One region of the Janthinobacterium sp. P210005 genome, then DNA from elsewhere that is predicted to be linked to it. Evidence: predicted binding sites of a transcription regulator. Region 1 holds the regulator's gene; each other region holds the start of a gene.
What was found. The regulator FNR, encoded in region 1, switches genes on or off when oxygen is low (the NO sensors DNR and NnrR bind a similar motif). The targets are predictions, from matches to a motif close to TTGATNNNNATCAA.
Positions count from the first base shown of each region.

Region 1 (5,507 bases):
ATCCTCGTGACGGACAGCCAGGGCGCGCGCTTTTCCGCGCGCAACCAGCTGGCCGGGGTCGTGACGCGCGTGCAGACGGGCGCCGTCAATACGGAAGTGGTGCTGGACTTGCCGCGCGGCGGCACGATTGCCGCCATCATCACGAACCAGAGCAGCACCGACCTGGGCATCGAGCTTGGCAGCAACGTGACGGCCATCTTCAAGGCGTCCAGCGTGATTCTGGGCGTGCCCGCCTGATTTAATCCTGCAGGCGCGACAACCAATCCGCCGCCGCCGCCAGCGCCTGTTCCAGTTCCTGCGCCGTGTGCGCCAGCAGCGCCGGCACCTCGTCCAGGCGGCCCGCATCGATGGCTTCCTCGGTGGCGAACGCGGCGCGGATCAGGCGCTTCGTGCCCAGGGTGCCGACGGAGCCGCGCACGCTGTGCAGGATGCGTGCCACGTCGCTGTGGCGGCCCGCCTGCAACGCCGTTTCGGCGTCGCGCACGGGCGTCGTGCCCTTGTTCAGCGCGTCTTCCACCATGCGCCGCAGCACGCCGCGCCCCTTCGCATCGCGTCCCATCACGCGCATCAGCGGCGCCATGGAAAACACTTCCTCATCGGCGATGCGTGCCGGCTCGGCCGTCTGTACTTGCGGGCGCTTGGGCAGGTGGCGCAGGATGACTTCCATCATCTCTTCCACCACCACGGGCTTGGCGATGAAATCGCTGATGCCGGCCGTCATGCAGCGCTCGCGCTCGGACGCCAGCACGCCGGCCGTCATGGCGATCACGGGCAGGTGCAAACGCAGTTCCGTGCGGATGATGTGGGTAGCGCTGAAACCGTCCATGACGGGCATCTGCATGTCCATCAGCACGATGTCGTAGCGCAGCGCTTCCGTGCGCAGCCGTTCCACGGCTTGCAAGCCGTCGCCCACCACGTCCAGGGTGGCGCCCATGTGTTCGAGGATGCCGCGCGCCACGGCCTGGTTCAGGTGGTTGTCTTCCACCAGCAGGAAATGCACGCCGGCCAGTTCCGTGCCCAGCGGCTGGTGCAGCATGCGTTGCTCGCCGCCGTCGTCCTTGGCGATCAGCGCCTGGTGCAGGGCGTCGAACAGGCTCGATCCCGTGATCGGCTTCATCAGCACGACGTCGGCCTCGGCCGCGCTGGAGATTTCTTCCAGGTGGTTGCGGGCGAACGCGTTGACCATTACCACGATGGGCTGGCGCTGGCCGCTGGCCGCCTGGCGGATGGCCTTGGCCGTGGCCAGGCCATCCATGACGGGCATGTGCCAGTCGGCCAGCACCACATCATACGGTTGCTGCTGCGCCAGGCGTTCGCGGTACAGTTCGATGGCGGCAAAGCCGGAGTCCACTTCGTCGGCCAGCCAGCCCCACGCCTCGATCAGCTTGACGATCAGTTCGCGCGTGGTGCGGTTGTCGTCGGCCACCAGCAGGCGCAGCTGGCCCAGCGCCGGCGTGCGCCGCGTTTCTGCCGGCTGCGCCAGCATCTCGAAGGGCACGCTGAACCAGAAGCGGCTGCCCTTGCCTTCGCTGCTGGCGACGGCGATGTCGCCGCCCATCATGTGGATCAGCTGCTTGCTGATGGCCAGGCCCAGGCCCGTGCCGCCGAAGCGCCGCGTGATGCTCTGGTCGCCCTGGGAAAACGCGGCAAACAGCTGCTGTTGCTGCAGTTCCGTCATGCCGATGCCCGTGTCGCGCACTTCGAAGCGCAGCCAGGCGCGGCCGCTCTCGCTCTCGGCCAGGCTGACGGCCACCACCACTTCGCCGCTCTCCGTGAACTTGATGGCGTTGCCGGCCAGGTTGACGAGGATTTGCTGCAGGCGCTGGGCGTCGCCCACGAGGCGCCGCGGCACGTCGGGCTCGACGGCGATGGCCAGTTCCAGCTCCTTTTCGCCCGCATTCATCGTCATCGTCGTGGCCAGGGTATTCATGACTTCGTCGAGGTCGAATTCGACGGGCGACAATTCCATGCGCCGTGCCTCGATCTTCGAATAGTCGAGCACGTCGTTGAGGATGCCCAGCAGCGACTGGCCCGCCACTCTGACCATGGTCAGATACTTGCGCTGTTCCGTGTCGAGCCTGGTATTGCCCAGCAAATACACCATGCCCAGCACGGCATTGAGGGGCGTGCGGATTTCATGGCTCATGTTGGCCACGAAATCGCTCTTCGCGCGGTTCGCCGCCTCGGCCCGGTCGCGTTCCTGTTCCAGTTCCGCCGCGCGCGATTCGAGTTCCTGCTGCAGGCGGTCGCGTTCGCTCATCAGGCCGTTGAACGCTTCCGTCAGTTCGCCGATCTCGTCGCGCTGCTGCACCGGCACGGGCGTGAAGCGGCTGCCGCTGGTGCGCAGGGCTTGCAGGGTGTCGCGCAGGCGCACCAGCGGCGACAGCAGGCGCACGGTGACCCAGCCCAGAACAAAGGCGGCCAGCAGCGAGGCGAGGATGCTCCACAGCACCAGCCGGTACAGCACGCCATCGAACGGCTCGAAGGCATCCTCGACGGGGAGCGAGGCGGCCAGCAGCCAGTTTACGGATTTCAGGCGCTTGAAGCTGTTGACGGCCGTGATGCCGCGGCTGTTGGTGCTGACCATGCTGCCTTCGCCATCTTCCTGCAGCAGCCGGGTCGTCGTCAGGTTGGCGTTCGGCTGGCGCGGTTGCAACAGCCGGCTGGTATCGGGATGCAGCACGTAGCGCGGCACGGCGCCGCGCGTGAGGATGAAGTAATAGCCGTTCTTGCCGATCTTTTCCGAGCGCAGGCGGCCCAGCAGGTTGTCCTTGTACAGGCGCAGCACGCCGATCACCACGCCGGCCACCTGGCCATCGGCGGCCAGCACGGGCGCCACCATCTGCACGATGGGCATGCCGCTCGACTTGCCCAGCATCGGTTCGGTGATCATGGGCTGGCGCGTGCGCAGGACGGTCTGGAAATACTCGCGCTCGGCGACGTTGATGCCGGCGCGCCCCGCTACCTCCGGCATGTCGGCCACGACGGCGCCATGCGCGTCGAGTACCAGCACGTCATCGAACAGCACCAGCATCGAGCGGCGCGAATAGTATTCGCGCAATTGGGCGGGCCGGGCGATCAATTCCGGCGGCTGTTGTCGGGCCGTCAGGGTGACGATCTGCAGCAGCATGCCCAGCTTGTCGTCGAGCTCGGCGGCGGTGCGGGTGATCAGGGACGATTGCTGGCTCAGCAGTACTCGGGTGAAGTCGTCGCGCATGTGCTGCACCTGGATCATGGTGACCAGCGCGATCATGGCGATCGAGGTCAGGCTGGTGGCCAGCGCGACTTTTGCTTTAATGCCGAGAGGCTTCATGATTTCCTTTTCAGTACCGGGCGGCACAGGCGGCAGATAATGCTGTCAGGAATTTTCCTATCAATGCCCCAGCTTGGCAAGCGCCGCCGCGCAAATTGCCCGCCCCCTACGGGCTTTTGACGATGTTGCCATATAATTAAAGGCTGGACGTCGTTTATTCGCCGAATTTACGGTGAAATTGGCATACGGCAACCCTGTATGCGGCTGTATGCAGTAAACTTGTTGTTGCATTTTCTAAAAGGTACCGACATGACTGAAGCGCTACTCACTCCAACCTTGCCCACCGTGAACGTGGAGGCGTTGCGTGCGCGATGCTCGACCTGCAGCATGCATCAATTGTGCCTGCCGATGGGCCTCGATGTGGGCGACATGGACAGGCTGGACCAGATCATCGGCCGCCGCCGCAAGATCGTGCGCGGCGCCTCGCTGTTCCGCATCGGCGACTCGTTCCAGAACCTGTATGCGATCCGCCTGGGGCATTTCAAGACGTACCAGATCAATCCGGGCGGCGAAGAGCAGGTGACGGGCTTCCAGATGGCGGGCGAACTGCTGGGCATGGACGCCATCAGCGCCGACCGCCACCACTGTAATGCGGTGGCGCTGGAAGACAGCGAAGTGTGTGAAATCCCGTTTTCCAGCCTGGAACAATTGCTGGGCAATATGCCGACCCTGCTGCGCCATTTCCACCGCATGATGAGCCAGGAAATCACGCGCGAGCAAAGCGTCATGCTGTTGCTGGGCAATATGCAGGCGACGCAGCGCTTTGCCGCCTTCATCGTCAACCTGGCGTCGCGCTATGAAGCGCGCGGCTATTCGGGCAGCAATTTCCAGCTGCGCATGTCGCGCGAGGAAATCGGCAACTACCTGGGCCTGACCATCGAGAGCGTCAGCCGCCTGCTGTCGAAGTTCAAGAAGGAAGGCTGGTTGCGCGTCTCCAACCGGGAAATTGAAATCCTGCAGCCGGCCAAGCTGAAAGCCATTACGGCCGGCACGGACGTCTGCAAGTAACAGCACCGTCAAAACCTGCTGCGCGTCGCGCTTTGCGGCTTGCGATGCTCGCTGTGCTATAGCACAGCTGCGCTTCTCAACCACAAATCACTGCCGCTCGCTACGGTTTTCCCGGCGCTGTACGTTATAGCTCTTCATCCGCATGCAGCGCGATGCTGCGCTGCAGGGGCCAGGTCCAGATGCCGGACAGGCGCCACTCGCGTTTGTCGTTTTCCACCAGCACTTGCCAGCGGCTGCGCTCGAGCATCGGCAGCGCCACGGAAAAATTGCCGGCCGCATCGGGCTGCACCAGCACCTTGATATCTTTTTCCGGCAGGGTCGCATGCGCCAGGTGCAGCTGTAAAGGCGCCTGATAGGCCTTGCCGAAGCTGTGCACGGAACCGGTCAGGCGTGCTTGCGCCACGTCATACGACAGGCGCGTATCCATCGCCAGGTCGCTGGCGATCGTGTCACGCTTCAAATCCTGGTTGATCGCCTTGCCCTGCTTGTAATAATCGCCCACCACCAGTGCATCGGGCTGCGTAAACGCGATATAGCCCATGAAGCTGCCGACGACCACGGACAGGCCGGGGCCGATCATCAGCAGCCATGGCCAGCGATGCTTGTACCACGGTGCAACGGGTGCTTGCAGTTTCAGACTGTCGGACATGATATTTCTCCTGTTTAATCAGCCAGTCCCCGCATGGGGACCGGCCTTCCTGCAACTTCGTGGCGGCGGCGAGGGCACCCGGTCCCCGTCCGCCTTTCCTTGTTAACGCGGCACGATGAATACCGCGCTTTCACGCACATGCAGCGATGGGTCGTCCAGCGATTGCAATTCGATCGCAATCTTGTTCGAGCCCTTCTCTCCCACGCCGTGCGGCACGCGCAGGCGGATCGGCCAACCCAGCGTTTCCGTCGGCTGCAAGGTCACTTCTTCGCGCGTCAGCAAGGTAAGGCCCGGCAAGCCGGAAGCGCTGATTTTGAAATGCTGGCTTTGCTCCGACGTGTTCATGATCTGCAGGCGGTAGACGTTTTCGATCATGCCGTCTTCCACTTCGCGTCCCATGGAACCGCGGTCGCGGATCACGTCCATTTTCAGGGGCGTGCGCAGGGCCAGCGAAGTACACACGGCGATGATGATCAGGGCCAGGATGGAAGTGTAGATCAAGACGCGCGGGCGCATGGCGCGCTGGCGTATCTGCTT
Region 1 is NZ_JAZARC010000002.1:739,322-744,828, forward strand. It holds gene VPH40_RS13315 (TOBE domain-containing protein) at 1-237, shown strand, start outside; gene VPH40_RS13320 (response regulator) at 239-3,313, opposite strand; gene fnr (fumarate/nitrate reduction transcriptional regulator Fnr) at 3,563-4,321, shown strand; gene VPH40_RS13330 (FixH family protein) at 4,446-4,970, opposite strand; gene ccoG (cytochrome c oxidase accessory protein CcoG) at 5,073-5,507, opposite strand, start outside.

Region 2 (5,507 bases), on a different contig from region 1:
GGGCCCTGGCCGCGCACGATCATCGGGAACAACACGTCTTCTTCCTTGCGCATATGGCTTTCCAGCTCCTGCGCCATGGCCGACAGGTGTTCCGCCAGCCCGTGCGGACAGTCGGCGCGGTCGCCATGCACCTGCTCGACCTTGCGTGCCAGGCGTATCAGTTCGGGCAGCTGCTCGCGGTGCACCGCGTGGTAGCGCGCCAGCAGGTGTTCCACCAGCTCGGTGGCCGAGGCGTCCTGCCAGTCACGCTCGCCGCTGGCGTCAATCCGTCCTGCCAGCAGCCGCAATTCCTCGACGATGGGCGCCGCATCCACGCCGGCCGCTTCGGCCGCCGCGCGCAGGGTCTTGTTGCCGCCGCAGCAAAAATCCAGGCGGTGCGCATCGAACAGGCGCGTGGCGCCAGGGATGCGGCGGGCCAGTTGGCCCAGGGATAGGTCGATCATTTCCATAACAGTTCCTTGAGGATGAATAGGTAGATTTATTGCGCCGCGCCCGCGTGGTAGACGCCGGGTACGGGTTCGCCAGTCACTTCCAGCACGCCCACGGCGCCCTTGCCGGCGCGCGACAAGGCATGGTCGACCAGCAGATAGCTGCCCGGATGCTGTACCTTGAGTTCGACGATGGTCGCGCCGCCCGGTGCCACCAGGGTGGTTTGCACGTCGTGTTTCGGGCTGCTGATCGAGCCTTCGCTGTATACCTTGTCGAATATCTCGCCGATGATGTGGAACGATGAAATCTTGTTCGGGCCGCCGACGCCGAAATAGATGCGCACCGTCTCGCCGACTTTCGCCTGCAATTTGTGCGTCTTGCTCAAGGCGCCCACTTCGCCGTTGAAGACGTAGTAGTCGGGCAGTTCATTGGCCATTTTTTCCAGGTTCGGTTCCTGGTGCACGGGCGCGCCGTGCGGACGGCCCGTGTACATCTCGCCCTGCATCACGTAATACTCGCGGTCGACTTTTGACAGGCCGCCTTCCGGTTCGACCAGGATCATGCCGTACATGCCGGCCGCGATATGCTGCGGCACCAGGGGCGTGGCGCAGTGGTACACATACAGGCCCGGATTGAGCGCCTTGAAGGTAACCGTCTTTTCCTGCCCCGGCGCCACCTGCGTGTGCTGTCCGCCGCCATGGCCGCCCGTCACGGCGTGCAGATCGATCGAGTGGATCATCTTGCTGTCCCTAGCGTTGAACAGGGTCAGTTCGACCGTGTCGCCCACCTTCGCGCGCAGCATCGGGCCAGGCACTTGCCGGTTGAAAGTCCAGTAGGTAAAACTGGTGCCGTCATCGAGCTTGCCCGGCAGCTCCACCGTCTCCATGCGGTATTTCAGGGTTTGCGGCGCACGCGCGCCGATGGCAGCCGGCACGGAGGCAGGATTGGCGGCCACGCTGACGGCCGATGGGTCGGGACCGCGCATCGGCGATGGCGCGGGCGTGTACAGGGCCAGCGCAGCGGCCTGGCTCGATTCGCTGGCCGCGCTGCCGGCGCCGGCAGCCTTCGGCGCTCCCACTTCGGCCAGCGAAGTGCCGCTCACGACCAGCTTGCCTTCCATGCCGATCTGGCGGTGGCCGGGAATCGAGCAGTAATAGGTGAACGTACCGGCGCGCGTGACCTTGAAGCGCACGGTGGTGCTGCCGCTATTGGCGCTGAATTTGCTTGAAGCCACGTTCAGCTCGGGGATCAGCAGGTCGTGTTCGGCGCCTTCGCCGCTTTTCAGCACGAGTTCGACCGTTTCCCCCACCTTGGCCGCCAGCACCGGGTTGACCTGGCCCTTGGCGTCGATGAATACCATCTTGCCGTTGACGATATTGGTTTGCAGTTCATAGCGCTTGACCACGGCGGTGGCAGGTTTGGCGGCAGTGGCGGCAGCGCTGGCAGGCAGGCTCGCCTGGGCCTGCACGGACAGGGGCATGGCCAGGACACAGACGGCGGCGGCAATGGCGCGGAGGGAGGGAGTCGTTTTCATCAAGCTTTCCTTGGTCTTGTATGCCGGTTTGGCACTCATACCTAGGCAAACCGTGTGCCAGGAAAAACTTGTTTTAAATCAATGATTTGAAAAACACAGGGTCGTAATAACCCTTGTTTACCGTGGTTCGTTGTACCCTGCATGGTACTTATGACCACCACTGCCATCCACCTGCTGCTGCTCACCGACCTGGTCGCCGACCTGCCCGTGGCAGTGCGCCTGCAGCGCCTGGTCGGCAGCCTGCGCGCACACTTCGGCTGCGAAGCCGTGGCCTTGCTCAAGCTCGATGGCGAGCACTTGCGCCCCGTGGCGATGGCCGGCCTGGCCAGCGACGCGCTGGGGCGTCGCTTCGCCGTCGCCGACCATCCGCGTCTGGCCGCCATCCTGCAACGGCGCGGCGTGCTGTGCTTCCATCACGACAGCTCCCTGCCCGATCCCTACGATGGCTTGATCGCCGAGCGGGCCGGCGAGCCGCTGCCCGTGCACGACTGCATGGGCATGGCACTGGACCTGGAAGGCGAACGCTGGGGTGTGATCACGCTCGACGCCCTGCAGGTAGGCACCTTCAATGGACAGGCGCAGCGCGACCTGGGTGAACTGGCTTGCGCCATCGAGGCGGCCGTGCGCGTGACCCGCCTGGAAACGGAAATCCGCGCCCTGCGCCTGTCGGGCGGCGCCATGCTGGCCGATGCGCAAGCGCCGCGCGAGGAACACGATTTCGTCGGCCAGAGCAGCGCCATCACGCACTTGCTGCACGAGTTGCAAGTGGTCGCCGATTCCGAACTGCCCGTGCTGCTGCTGGGAGAGACGGGCGTCGGCAAGGAACTGTGCGCGCACCGCCTGCACCGGCTGTCGCGCCGCGCAGGCAAGCCCTTGATCCACGTCAATTGCGCGGCCTTGCCCGAGTCCCTGGCCGAAAGCGAATTGTTCGGCCATGTACGCGGCGCGTTTTCCGGCGCCGTCAGCGACCGGCCCGGGCGTTTCGAGGCGGCCGAAGGGGGTACCCTGTTTCTCGATGAAGTGGGGGAATTGCCGCTGTCGATACAGGCCAAGCTGCTGCGCACCTTGCAAAATGGCGAAATCCAGCGCCTGGGTGCGGACCGGCCGCGCCGCGTCAACGTGCGCGTGATCGCCGCCACCAACCGCAGCCTGCGCGAGCATGTGCGCGATGGCTCGTTCCGCGCCGACCTGTATCACCGCTTGTCCGTGTATCCCGTGCCGATTCCGCCGCTGCGCGAACGGGGCAATGACGTGCTGCTGCTGGCCGGTGGTTTTCTTGAGCTCAACCGCGCGCGCCTGGGCTTGCGCAGCCTGCGCCTGTCCGCCGCGGCGGAAAATGCCCTGTGCCACTACCGCTGGCCGGGCAATGTGCGCGAACTGGAACATGTGATCAGCCGGGCCGCGCTGAAAGCCGTGATCCGCGGCGCGGACCGCAAGGACATCGTGACCCTGGAAACGGATATGCTCGACCTCGATGCGCTGGAGGCGCCAGCCGGTGCGAACGCGTCGCTGCCTGCGCCGGCTGCGTGCGGAGCGCCAGCGGCGCCGCTGCTGTCCATGCATCAGATCGTGGAAGCGAGCCAGCGCCAGGCCATCCGGCAAGCGCTGGTGCTACATCAGGATAACTGGGCCGCTGCCGCGCGCCAGCTGGGGCTGGACGCCAGCAATCTGCACAAGCTGGCGCGCCGGGTCGGCTTGAAAGCCTGAGCCCGGCTAAAACTCAGCGGTGAATGACCAGGGTGGTCGGCAGGCTGTGCAGGTAGGCGGCCAGGTCCTTGATGTCCTGGTTGCTCAGCGGTTTCACCTGGCCCGTCATGATGGCGTTGTTGCGGCCATTGGCCTTGTCGCCCCGCTTATACGCCGTCAAGGCGTGTTCCAGGTAATCCTTGTGCTGACCCGCCAATTTCGGATAGGACGGGTCGATGGGCGAACCGTAATCCTTGCCGTGGCAGGTGGCGCAGCTGTATTTTTCGGCCAGGGCCTTGCCCGTATTGATATTGCCGGCGGCGCTGGCGCCGAACGAGACGGTGGCGCAAACGAGGGCGGCGAGTAGTGTTTTCATCATCTGGCTGGTCCTCAGTTCGGCTTGGCTTGTTGCGCATAATACGCGGCGACATCGGCGATATCCTGGTCCGACAGGCTGCTGGCGATGCCCTTCATGCTGGGGTGCTTGCGATCGCCCTTCTTGTAGGCTTGCAGCGCATTCTCGATATATTTTGCCGGCTGGCCGCCGATCATCGGCACCTGGAACACTTCGGGGAAGGTTGCCTTGTAACCGGGGATGCCATGGCAGCCGATACACATTTCCACCTTGGCAGTCGCTGCCTTGGCGTTTCCTACAATGTCAGCCGCTGTGACGGCATTTGCTATGCCGGCAAGCACGAGAAGTGCAAATATTTTTTTCATAGTGGCAATGTGAACAAAGGTAATCGGAGAAACGCCAGAGCTGGTTTTTATTGATTTTATGTGTTGACAATTAAGGTTGACAATTAATCTGCTGCTTGCCGATTCTAGCCAAGATATTCTTGCAAGTCCACCTATAAAACCCGCATTGTAGGCAGGCAGGCACAGGCCGTCCGCGTGGCAGTGCGCCACAGTTCTGTTTATACTCACCATTTCCCTACTTTGGCAGACCGCTCATGCAAGCACAGCACACCCAGCAAGGCCAACGCTTCGAAGGTTCCGACAGCTATGTCGCCACCGCCGACCTGAAACTGGCCGTGAATGCGGCGCTGACCCTGCAACGCCCGCTGCTGATCAAGGGCGAACCGGGCACGGGCAAGACCATGCTGGCAGAGGAAGTGGCCGCCGCGCTGAACATGCCGCTGATGCAATGGCATATCAAATCGACCACCAAGGCGCAGCAGGGCCTGTACGAATACGACGCCGTCTCGCGCCTGCGCGACTCGCAGCTGGGCGACGAGCGCGTGCGCGACATCCAGAACTACATCGTCAAGGGCGTGCTGTGGCAGGCGTTCACGGCGCCCGAGCCGGTGGTGCTCTTGATCGATGAAATCGACAAGGCCGACATCGAATTCCCGAACGACTTGTTGCGCGAACTGGACCGCATGGAATTCTATGTCTACGAAACGCGCGAAATGGTCACGGCGCGCCATCGCCCGCTCGTCATCATCACCTCGAACAACGAAAAGGAACTGCCGGACGCCTTCCTGCGCCGCTGCTTCTTCCATTACATCAAATTCCCGGACAAGGACACGATGGAGCAGATCGTCGCCGTCCACTACCCGCACCTGAAACAGGAATTGCTGGCGCAGGCGCTGCAAACCTTCTATGAAGTGCGCGACGTGCCGGGCCTGAAGAAAAAACCGTCGACGTCGGAATTCCTCGACTGGCTCAAGCTCCTGCTGGCCGAAGACATCCCGGCCGAAGCCTTGCGCAGCAAGGACAACAAGGCCGTCGTGCCGCCGCTGCACGGCGCGCTGTTGAAAAACGAACAGGACGTGCACCTGTTCGAGCGCCTGATGTTCATGTCGCGCACCAACCGCTAAGGAGCGCCGGTGAACGACATCAGCCAGGACAAGGT
Region 2 is NZ_JAZARC010000003.1:115,199-120,705, forward strand. It holds gene ytfE (iron-sulfur cluster repair protein YtfE) at 1-449, opposite strand, end outside; gene nirK (copper-containing nitrite reductase) at 479-1,963, opposite strand; gene norR (nitric oxide reductase transcriptional regulator NorR) at 2,114-3,670, shown strand; gene VPH40_RS14220 (c-type cytochrome) at 3,684-4,025, opposite strand; gene VPH40_RS14225 (c-type cytochrome) at 4,040-4,369, opposite strand; gene VPH40_RS14230 (AAA family ATPase) at 4,603-5,472, shown strand; gene VPH40_RS14235 (GNAT family N-acetyltransferase) at 5,482-5,507, shown strand, end outside.
Region 2: nirK (copper-containing nitrite reductase) is a predicted target of FNR. The motif match lies at 2,032-2,045, and genes of this name have one in related genera.

Region 3 (5,507 bases), on a different contig from region 1:
CCCAGCGGCCCATGATGAGGCCGGCGCTGGCCTGGAATTCCTTCGTCGGGCGCTTGCGTATCATGTTGATGGTGGCCGACGGGTCGCCCTTGCCGCCCATCAAGCCGGTGGCGCCGCGCACGACCTCGATGCGGTCGTACAAAATCGTGTCTTGCAGCGGCGCTTGGCCGCCGCGCGCCATGCCGTCGATCTGGATATTGTTGATGCCGAAGCCGCGCGCATAAAAGGTCGTGCGCTCCGTGTCATTCTGGCCAACCTGGATGCCCGTCGTCTGCGCCAGCGCCTGGTCCAGCCGCACGGCGCCCAGGTCGTCGAGCAACTGGCGCGTGATGACGCTGACCGATTGCGGCGTTTCGCGCAGGGACAGGTCCATGCGCGTGGCGCTGCGCGCTTCGCCTGTCGTGTACGACTGCGTGCCTTCCGTGCCGGCCATCGACTGGCCCAGCACGGTGACGGCCGGCATGGTGACGTCGGCCGCGGCGGCGTCGGCGGCCTGGGCCGGCAAGACGGTGCCGGCGGCTAGGCTCAGCAGGGCGACGTGTAACAGGCGGGGGAGGGGGCGCAAGGCGGGCTGGCGCGAAGGAGGGAAGACTGTCGTCGATTGCATCATTTTCCTGGCATATTGTAGTTGTGTGTTTTCCTATCTCGTCTGGCGAGGTGCGCAGTAGCTGGGGGATGGCGTGACGCTGGCCCGTGGTCTGGCTTGGATAGCAGTTCCACCGCAAGGCCCGGCGCGTGCGGGCAGTGGAAAAGAAGGGCGCGCGATTCCCTTCACTTGTGTGAATAAGAATCATTATCAATATAAGTGGTATTTGTTAAATAATCAAGCGTGCGCACCAAAAGAGTGCGGGCAGGAGTGGAGGCAGACCAGGGGCGGCGCATGGGCTGGCCTTCTGCGATAATGCAGGCGCTGATAAAATATTTTCCTCATTGAAAGAAATGCATGCGTACATGGATCGCTTGTGCCGGATGGTTGTGTGTCGTGTCGCTGGGCCAGGCCCAGGAGCACGCGCCGCCGGCTATCCCCGCGCCGCTGCAGAGCGCCAGCGTGCCGCCCGCCGCCGTGCCACCGCCGCTTGTGCCGCCACCGCTCGTGCCGGCACTCCCTGCGCCAGCCACGCCCGTGGCGCCAGCGGCGCCGGCGGGCGCGGAGGAAACCTTGCCATCGCAAACGGTGACGGTCACCGCCAGCAGCGACGCCAAGGCGCCGCGCGTGCGTTTCACGGCTTACCGCGACAGTTATCTGACGGCCCGGAAAGTGTGGCAAGTGTCGAGCGGCAGCGTGGTCATGGCCCTGCGCCTGATTCCGGCCAAGCTGAGCGCCACCATCGACGACGTGCGCGTGGCCTTGCAAGGCAATGGCGCTCCCATGCCGATCAAGGTGTCCGATGGCGGCGTGTTCGTCGTGCCGCTCAACGAAGATATCGCCGCGCAGGACGGTACTTTCCTGGTGAATAAGAGCAGGGGCGAGTTGACGGCGAATATCGTGCTTCAGCCGTCCGTGGCGCGCGATGCCTGGAACGTCAAGCGCGTGGGGCAGGTCTTGCAGGACGCCCGGCGCGCCGTGCGGGCCATCACGCCGTGGTACAAGCGGCCGTTCGCCAGCGACGTGCAATCGCTGGCGTTTTGCGCTGCCGAGCGGGGCAGCGCGCTGCAACTGGTCGAAGGCGAGCAGCTGATCGCCACCCTGCCCATGAACGAGGCCGCCGTCAACGACATCAACCAGCCCGTGTTTTGCAAGATTTTCGATGGCGAAGACAAATACCCGGGCCACTACCGCGTCGTCTTGCCCGAGCAAGCCACGGTGCTGCTGCTGTAGAAGCTAGCTAGGCTGGCGCTGCACCAGCTCCAGCGCCGCCGCCAGGGCCAGGTCCATCGTGGCCTGGTGAAAGATCAGCCATTGCGGCAACAGCGACAGTGCATGGCGCCCCTGTTCCAGGTCGCCTTCATCGACGGCGGCCCAGGCATGGTGCAGGCCGCTGAGCACGCGCGCATGCTGTTCGCGGTGGTTGGCCAGCGAGGGAAAGGCGATTTGCTCCATCAAATCCTCTTCCTCGCGGAAATCGCGTTCGACGGCCGCGATCAGCTCGCGAAACGCCATGCTGAAATGCTGGTCGCCCAACTGCTGCAGCCGCGCCAGTTCCTGAAACAGCGCTTCATGCGCCTCGTCGATGACGGGAACGCCCAGCGCCATCTCATCCTTCCAATCCGATTTACCCATGCTGATGCTCCAGGTTAAGTCCGTCACGGTGCGAAGCGGACTGTTCCAGTTTGGGCGCAGCAAAGGTGGAAATCCATGATCTGGATCAAAAGTACGGCGAAGAGGGGGAGCAAATCAAGGTAAAAATAAATGGGAGGAGAGAACAAATCCCCATCCGCAAAACAAAGCGGTTTTAACGATGCAATCCACTACCGAGCGCCGCTGAAAAACGCCGCTGGCAAGGCGTCTTTGACGCAGACAGTACGCGAGTACGGCAAGTCAAAGCAACGCAGTCAGCGGTGTTTTCTCAGCCGCGCGTATTGCTATTGCTTGGGCCAGTGGGCCCACATGCCTTGCGCATCGACATTCGGCACCTGCAACTGCTGCCCGGCGGACGTCTGCATCGCGTCGCGCAGCACGAGGGGTACGAGCAGCAAGGCCGACAGGGCAAGGCAAGCCAGCACTTTGAGCGTCAACATGGTCGTCTCCCGGTGTCCCGGCGGCGGCGCGGGGATGCGGTGCCTGCCGGTCACTTCCTTATGTACTACCATGCTTGCAGTTTAGTTCATCTGATTGAAACTTCAATTTATTGCTGTGATGCACCGCACCAGTTCGCCCGTTGCCAGGGGCTTATTTCGCCTTGCGGCTGCGCCGCGGCTTGCCTGTCGGGGGCAGGAAGGAATCGAACCACACTTGCGTCAATTGCCGCGTATTTTTCGCCGCTTCGCGCTTGACGGCGGCCGTCGCATGGCCGCGCGCCGTGTTGGCGATGCGGTTGGCGGCGCTCAGGTACATGCTCATCCAGGGGTTTTTCATGGGAAGCCTCGCAGACAGTGGGTGGGGCGGCGCGGGTTTGTCGCCCTGCCGCCATGCCCCCACTGTAGTCCGATGGCTGGCGCCGACCGTGCGCCGGCCCACATAGCCGGGCGGCGCCGGCGATGGCTTGAGCCAGGTCAATACACGTCGCGGCGGTAGCGTCCGGCCGCCAGCAGGGCGTCGAGACCCTCCTGGCCCAGCAATTCTTGCAGTACAGCATCGATTCCTGCCGCCATGCCTTGCAGGCTGCCGCACACGTAGACGATGGCCCCCTGCGCCAGCCAGTCGCGCAGCGTTCCGGCGTTGGCGCGCAGGCGGTCTTGCACGTATTCACGCTTGCCGGCATCGGCGCCATCGCGCGAAAAGACGCGGTCCAGGCGCGCCAGGTGGCCAGCGTCCAGCCAGCCTTGCAACTCTGTGCCGCAGACGCTGTCAAAAGCTTGCTGGCGCTCGCCGAACAGCAGCCAGTTGCGGGCCAGTCCCGCCCGCTGGCGCGCGCGCAAGTGCGAGCGCAGGCCGGCCAGGCCGGAACCGTTGCCGATATAAATGCAGGGCACGTCGACCAGGGCAGGGGCGAAGGCCGGATTGGCTTGCAGGCGCAGGCGGACGGTGGCGTTCAGCGGGGCGAAGCGCGTCAGCCAGCCGGAGCCGAGGCCATGGCCCTGATTTTCCTCGCCCGCATGGCGTTCCTGGCGCACCAGCAACTGCAGTTCGCCATCGGACGGCAGCGAGGCGATCGAGTAGCTGCGCGGCGCGTGATGGGCATTGCCGGCATCGCCATCGCTGCCGTCCGCATTGCAGGGAATGATTTCCGCCAGTGCGCCCGCTTCCCAGCTGGCGCCGGCCGGGCCCGTCAAGGTGATTTCATGCAGTTCGCCGCCCTGGCTGCCCGGGTTGAGCAGCACGCGGCGCGCCAGGCGCCACTCGGCATACGACGCTTCTTCCTGCACGCCGATGGCGTCGATGGCGCTGCCGCTGCAGCGGGCCAGCGCTGTGGACCAGTCGGCGAGGGCGGCGGAGTCGTGCTTGTCCACTTCGATCAGGGGGAACAGGGGTGTGGCGCCCAGCGCCTGCAATTGTTGTGCTAGCGCATGGCCGAAGCCGCAGAAGGCGCTGTAATGGCGGTCGCCCAGGGCCAGCATGCCGAATTCCAGGCCCGCCAGCGGCGTGCCGGAGGTTTGCTGCAGCAGGCGCGCGAAGCGGCGCGTGGCATCCGGCGCCTCGCCTTCGCCAAAGGTGCTGGCGACGATCAGGGCCCGTTCGTACTGGCGCAATTGCGCGGGATCGAACTGGTCCAGCGATTGCACGTCGACGGCCACGCCCACCTGTTGCAGGGCGCGCGCGCTTTCCAGGGCCAGGCGCTCGGCCTGGCCCGACTGGCTGGCGTAGGCCACCAGGGTGGGCAAGCCCGTGTTCGCCTGGCCCGGCGCGCCGGCGCCCAGCATGGCGCGCTGCGCCTGCACGGCGCGTTTCGCCTTGCGGCGGCCCAGGTACAGCATCCAGCCCGTGATGGCGAACAAGGGCAGGCCCAGGCTGGCCAGGGTGACGATGATGCGGCCCGGCAAACCAAAATACGTGCCCATGTGCAACGGATAAATGATGTTGACGAGGCGTGCGCCCAGCGCTTGCTGGCTGTACGGTTCGTTTTCCGTTACCACGCCGTCGGCCGCTGCAATGCTCATGCGGCTGCGCGCCCGCTCGTGCGGCGCGTCGCTGGCCAGCCACGTGAATTGCACGGCTTCGCCGGCGCGTGTCGGCAGGCGCACGCTGGCCAGGGTCCAGCCGGCCGCGTGTTGCTGGAAGCTGCTCCAGGCCGGACCGAGGTCGACGGCCGGCGCTTCTTTCTTTTCCCTGGACTGGCCTTGCTTGCCCGGCGTTTGCGCCACGCGGGGCGGCTTGCCGGCCCAGGCGTCGATATTGTCGCGCACCACGTCATAGCTCCAGTAAATGCCCGTCAGGGTCAGCGCCACGTAGACCACCAGGCACCAGGTGCCGGCCACGGCGTGCAGGTTCCACAGGAAGGAGCGGCCTTTTAATGCTGGGTCGAAGGTCAGCCAGGTGCGCCAGTCCAGCGGACGGCGGGGCCAGCGCAGATACAGGCCGGACAGGGCCAGTCCCAGCAGGCACAGAGCCAGCGCGCCCGCCACTTGCCGGCCCGGATCGCGCGGCAGCAGCAGCCAGCGGTGCAGCGATTCCGTCCACTCGAAAAAGCCCGCGCCCGCCAGCGCCGGCTGGGTGGCGCCCGTGTAAGGGTGGACATAAATGGACTCGCCGCGCCGCTGGCCATTCTTCGGCGCGAAGAAGACGCGTGGCGCCGCGCCCGCCTCGGCGTACATGGTGATGGAAGCGACGCGCTGGCCGTGTTCGGCAGCGGCAATGTTGCTCAACTGGCCAGGCGTCAGCGGCGCGCGCGTTTCCACGGCGACATGGCGCACGCCGGGATTCATGACATCGAGCAATTCATCCTTGAATGCCAGGGTGGCGCCGCTCA
Region 3 is NZ_JAZARC010000007.1:224,473-229,979, forward strand. It holds gene VPH40_RS25095 (TonB-dependent siderophore receptor) at 1-607, opposite strand, end outside; gene VPH40_RS25100 (hypothetical protein) at 944-1,819, shown strand; gene VPH40_RS25105 (bacteriohemerythrin) at 1,823-2,221, opposite strand; gene VPH40_RS25110 (hypothetical protein) at 2,524-2,679, opposite strand; gene VPH40_RS25115 (hypothetical protein) at 2,831-3,016, opposite strand; gene VPH40_RS25120 (sulfite reductase flavoprotein subunit alpha) at 3,154-5,507, opposite strand, start outside.
Region 3: VPH40_RS25105 (bacteriohemerythrin) is a predicted target of FNR. The motif match lies at 2,297-2,310, and genes of this name have one in related genera.

Region 4 (5,507 bases), on a different contig from region 1:
CAGGCGTTGGCGTCCGACAGCGCTTCCGTCATGTACAGGTGCAGCACGGTGCCGCCCGTGTACTTGCGCTGCAGGGTGTCCTGCAATTCCAGCGCCTCGAACGGATCGTCCGTGTGGCCCACGGGCAGCTGCGAGGAATTCGTGTAGTAGGGGTTATCCGTGGTCCCCGCCTGCAGGATGGCCGGATAGCGCTTGCGGTCTTCGCGCGCGAAGCGGTAGGTCGTGCCTTCGGCCGGCGTCGCCTCCAGGTTGTACATGTGGCTCGTCTCTTCCTGGAATTGCAGCATGCGGGCGCGCACGTGGTCGAGCAGGCGCACGGCCAGCGCGTGGCCTTCTGGCGTCGTGATGTCCCAGGCGTCGCCGCTGAAATTGCGGATCATCTCGTTGATGCCGTTCACGCCGAGGGTGGAAAAGTGGTTGCGCAGGGTGCCCAGATAGCGTTTCGTGTAGGGGAACAGGCCTTGCTGCATCAGCTCCTCGATGGTGCGGCGCTTGATTTCCAGGCTGGTCTTGCCCAGCTCCAGCAAGCGGTCCAGGTCCGCCAGCAAGGCCGCTTCGTCGCCGCGCCACAGGTGGCCCAGGCGGGCGCAGTTGATCGTCACCACGCCCAGGGAACCCGTCTGCTCGGCGGAACCGAACAGGCCATTGCCCCGTTTCAGCAGCTCGCGCAGGTCCAGCTGCAGGCGGCAGCACATGGAGCGGATCATGTTCGGCTTGAGTTCCGAGTTGATGAAGTTCTGGAAGTAGGGCAGGCCGTAGCGGGCCGTCATCTCGAACAGGCGCTGGGCATTTTCGCTGTGCCAGTCGAAATCCTCCGTGATGTTGTAGGTGGGGATGGGGAAGGTGAAGACGCGGCCCTTGGCGTCGCCCTCCATCATGATCTCGATGTAGGCGCGGTTGATCATGTCCATCTCCGCCTGCAGCTCTCCATAGCGGAAATCCATCTCCCGGCCGGCGATCACGGGCACCTGCTCGCGCAGGTCGTCCGGGCAGACCCAGTCGAACGTCAGGTTGGTGAACGGCGTCTGCGTGCCCCAGCGCGACGGCACGTTGAGGTTGAAGATCAGCTCCTGCATGTACTGGCGCACGTCTTCGTAGCGCAGGCTGTCCTGGCGGATGTAGGGCGCCATGTAGGTGTCGAAGGAGCTGAACGCCTGCGCGCCGGCCCACTCGTTTTGCAGGGTCCCGAGAAAATTGACGATCTGGCCGATGGCGCTCGACATGTGCTTCGGCGGCCCGGATTCGATCTTGCCCGGCACGCCGTTCAAGCCTTCGTGCAGCAGGGTGCGCAGCGACCAGCCGGCGCAATAGCCGGCCAGCATGTCGAGATCGTGGATGTGCAGGGCCGCTTCGCGGTGCGCCGCGCCCACCTCGGGCGGATACACCTGGTCCAGCCAGTAGTTGGCGATGACCTTGCCCGACACGTTGAGTATCAGGCCTCCCAGCGAATAGCCTTGGTTGGCGTTGGCGTTGACACGCCAGTCGCGCCGCTCCAGGTATTCATTGATGGACGCGGCGACGTCGACCTGGCCGCGCGTGGGGGAAACTGCATTTGTCGTCATGAAACCTCCAATAAACACAACATGCGGTGTTTTTATGGAGATTAATCACTAAATATAGTGGCGTCAAAGGGTGCGTGCAGTGGCGTGACGAATCCTTGATGCAGGTGAAAAAAGCGCCCCCGTTTACTTTTTCAGGCGGCCCTGGCGCAGGATGAAGGCGCTCGCGGCGAAGTAGGCGGCGCCGCAGACGGCGATGCTGATCACGGAGGCGGGCAGCACGTGCGCCCAGATTTCCCGCGCCGAGAAGGTGCTCCAGCTGGCCACGCGCGCGTCGAACGTGACGTAATTGGCCAGCAGCCAGTAGACGGCCAGCAGTCCCGTGCAGGTGGCGGCCTGGCGCGGCACCGGCATGGCGTGGCGCGCGAAGACGGCTTGCAGGAACAGCAGCAGCACGCCCGGATACGCGCCCAGCACTTCGGGCGACAGCACGGAGAGCGCCTCGGCGTCGTAGCTTTCCGTGGGGGCTGCCCACTGCACCTGCAGCACGGTGAGGAACAGGGTGAGCAGGAAGATCAGCAGCGGTTTGCGGGGCATGGCGGGCAATCGAAGAGGGAGAAAAGGAGGGCATTTTACAGCCAGGTCAAGCAAGTTGAACGCGCGCCAGCCATGCATGCATTCCTTCACCTGCGTCAAGGACTGGGCAGCCTGGGCGGGGCTATAGTCTGCACCCTGAGCCGATACAGGACTGTGAACACCATGATGCTTGAATCAACCACCGCCACCCGCGTGGCCGGACCGCTGGAACTGGTCTGCCCCGCCGGCAGCCTGCCTGCCTTGAAAGCGGCCATCGACAATGGCGCCGACACCGTTTACCTGGGTTTTCGCGATGCCACCAATGCGCGCAATTTCGCCGGCCTCAATTTCGACGAGAAGGCCATCGCCGAGGGCGTGCGCTACGCCCACCAATATGGACGCAAGGTGCTGCTGGCGCTGAACACCTATCCGCAGCCGCACAACTGGGCCGTGTGGCGCAGCGCCATCGACCGCGCCGCCGATGCCGGCATCGACGCCATGATCGTGGCCGATCCGGGCTTGATGGCGTATGCGGCCCAGCACCACCCGCAGCTGCGCCTGCACCTGTCCGTGCAAGGTTCGGCCACCAACTACGAAGCCATCAATTTTTACCATGAACACTTCGGCATCGCCCGCGCCGTGCTGCCGCGCGTGTTGTCGATGGCGCAGGTGGAGCAACTGATCAGCAAGACGGAAGTCGAGATCGAAGTGTTCGGTTTCGGCAGCCTGTGCGTGATGGTCGAAGGGCGCTGCGCGCTGTCGTCGTATGCGACGGGCGAGGCGCCGAACACCCACGGCGTGTGCTCGCCGGCGAAATCCGTGCGCTGGCTGGAAACGCCGAACGGCCTCGAATCGCGCCTGAACGGCGTGCTGATCGACCGTTATGCGCCCGGCGAAAACGCCAGCTATCCCACCCTGTGCAAGGGGCGTTTCGAAGTCAACGACGAAGAGTATTACGCCATCGAGGAGCCGGCCAGCCTGAATACCCTGGCGCTGCTGCCGCAGCTGATCGCCATGGGCGTGCGCGCCGTGAAGATCGAAGGGCGCCAGCGCAGCCCCGCCTACGTGGCGCAGGTCACGCGCGTGTGGCGCGAAGCGATCGACGCCTGCCGCGAAGGCAATGCGCGCTACGCCGTCAAGCCGGGCTGGATGGCGGCCATGGACAAGCTGGCCGAAGGCCAGCAGCACACCTTGGGCGCCTACCATAGATCTTGGAAATAGAGGATGAACATGCTGAAGCTTTCACTGGGCCCTTTGCTGTACTACTGGCCGCGCGCCACCGTCTTCGAGTTTTACCAGCAGATCGCCGGTACCGCCGTCGATATCGTCTACCTGGGCGAAACCGTCTGCTCGCGCCGGCATGAGGTGCGTCTGGCCGACTGGCTCGATATCGCCGACATGCTGGCCGCCGCCGGCAAGGAAGTGGTGCTGTCGACGCAGGCGCTGATCGAGGCGGGCGCGGAACTGGCGACCCTGCGCCGCATCACGGGCAATGGCCGCTATTCGGTCGAGGCCAACGACATGGGCGCCGTGCACTGCATGGAAAAGGGCACGTCATTCGTCGCCGGTCCCCATCTGAACCTGTTCAATGGCCCCAGCCTGCAATTGCTGGCGCGCCTGGGCGCGCGGCGCTGGGTGATGCCGCTGGAAATGGGGCAGACGGCGCTGGCCGAGATGCAGCGCCAGAAGCCGGAAGTGCTGGAGACGGAAGTCTTCGCCTACGGGCGCATGCCGCTGGCGTTTTCCGCGCGCTGCTTCACGGCGCGCAACCGCAACCTGCCGAAGGACGATTGCGGCTACAGCTGCCTGGAAGAGCCGGACGGCCTGCTGCTGCGCACGCGCGACGAAGTGCCCTTCCTCGTACTGAATGGCACGCAGACGCAGTCGGCGCTCGTCTACAACCTGGTGCGCGAACTCGACGCCATGCGCGACATGGGCGTGGCGGTGGCGCGCATCAGCCCGCAGGCCATGCATACGGAACAAGTCATCGCCATCTTCGACCGCGCCCGCCGCGGCCAGGTCAGCGGCATCGGCGCCCAGGCTCAGCTGGCGGCCTGCCAGCCGGCCGGCGCCTGCGACGGCTACTGGCACGGCCAGCCCGGCATGGAACAGCACGCCGCCCATTGAACGCCTCGAAAGGAAGCACCATGCAAGATCAACTGGAAAGATTGCCCGTCCCGGCGCCGGTCCCCGCCCGTCCCGGCATGAGCAAGCCCGCAGTGTCGTACCGGCTGCCGGAACCGCTGGCCGAATTGCTGTCCAAGCTGCCCCCGTATCCCGCCTCCTGGCTGTTCGTGCAGGGCTTGAACCGCCTGCTGGCGCCGCAATTGCCCGACGACGTGCGGCGCAGCCTGGAAGGGCGCAGCTTGCGCTTGCGGCTGCTGGACGCGGGCATCGCCTTCGATTTCGAGTGGCAGGGCACGGTGTTCGTGGCCGAGCGCTATGCAGACGTGCCGGACCTGTGCATCGCCGCCAGCGTGCATGATTTGATGCTGCTGGCGCGGCGCCAGGAAGATCCGGACACGCTGTTCTTCAGCCGCCGTTTGAGCCTGGAAGGCGACACGGAACTGGGCTTGCTGTTCAAGAATACGCTCGATGCCATCGAGTTGCCGCCATTCGATCTGCAGGCGCTGGGGCCGCGCCGCGTGCTGGCGCATCTGCGTGACCGGGGCGCGCGCGAAGGCTGAGCGGAAAAAGGGAGGGCGGGCGCTCAGTGGCGCTCAGTGGCGGCAGTGGCCGCAGGCGCCGCTGCAGGAGGCCAGCTGTTCTTCATCCGTCGCCTCGCCCATGAAGCCGGCGTCGTTGACGGCGGCCAGCAGGCGTTCTTGCGTGGCCAGCCGTTCGTCGAACTGCACCGTGGCGCCGTGGCGCGCCAGCGAGACGCACACGGTGGCCACGCCCGTGACGGCTTCGAGCGCGCCCGTCAGCCTGTCGGCGCAGCCTTCATGATCCATTCCGATAATATTCAAGCGTGCTGTCTGCATGGGTTCCTCTTGTTTTTCAGATAAAAAAACAGCGTAGGCGAGCCATGCGCATGCCGTCCAGAGCAGCACGCAAGATTTATTTTGTATTTGCGGTTTTATTGATCTGGATTAATCCCCAGCCCTGCGGGTCACCTTGAAAGTGCTGTTGTTTTGTACACAGTTGCCGTATTCCAGTCGACAAGCGTGCCCTGCTGCGCGATACTGTCATTCTGATAAGAACGCTATGACAGCGCTGGAAAGGAGGGGCCATGCAGCGCCGCCCCCTGCTCAAGCTTGCCGCCCTGTGGCCATTGGGCGCGGCCGCCGGCGCGTTGCCGCCGCCGCTGCCGCTCGTGTATCCGCGCCACCAGGCGCTCGATGATCCGCAGCAAGGCTATGTGACGGCCTTGCTGCAACAGGCGCTGGCCCGGTCGGGCCAGGCGTATGCTTTGCGCCGCTCCGAACTGCG
Region 4 is NZ_JAZARC010000007.1:31,026-36,532, forward strand. It holds gene VPH40_RS24180 (ribonucleoside triphosphate reductase) at 1-1,562, opposite strand, end outside; gene VPH40_RS24185 (hypothetical protein) at 1,686-2,096, opposite strand; gene ubiU (ubiquinone anaerobic biosynthesis protein UbiU) at 2,259-3,296, shown strand; gene ubiV (ubiquinone anaerobic biosynthesis protein UbiV) at 3,306-4,202, shown strand; gene ubiT (ubiquinone anaerobic biosynthesis accessory factor UbiT) at 4,223-4,762, shown strand; gene VPH40_RS24205 (heavy-metal-associated domain-containing protein) at 4,796-5,059, opposite strand; gene VPH40_RS24210 (substrate-binding periplasmic protein) at 5,308-5,507, shown strand, end outside.
Region 4: ubiU (ubiquinone anaerobic biosynthesis protein UbiU) is a predicted target of FNR. The motif match lies at 2,182-2,195, and genes of this name have one in related genera.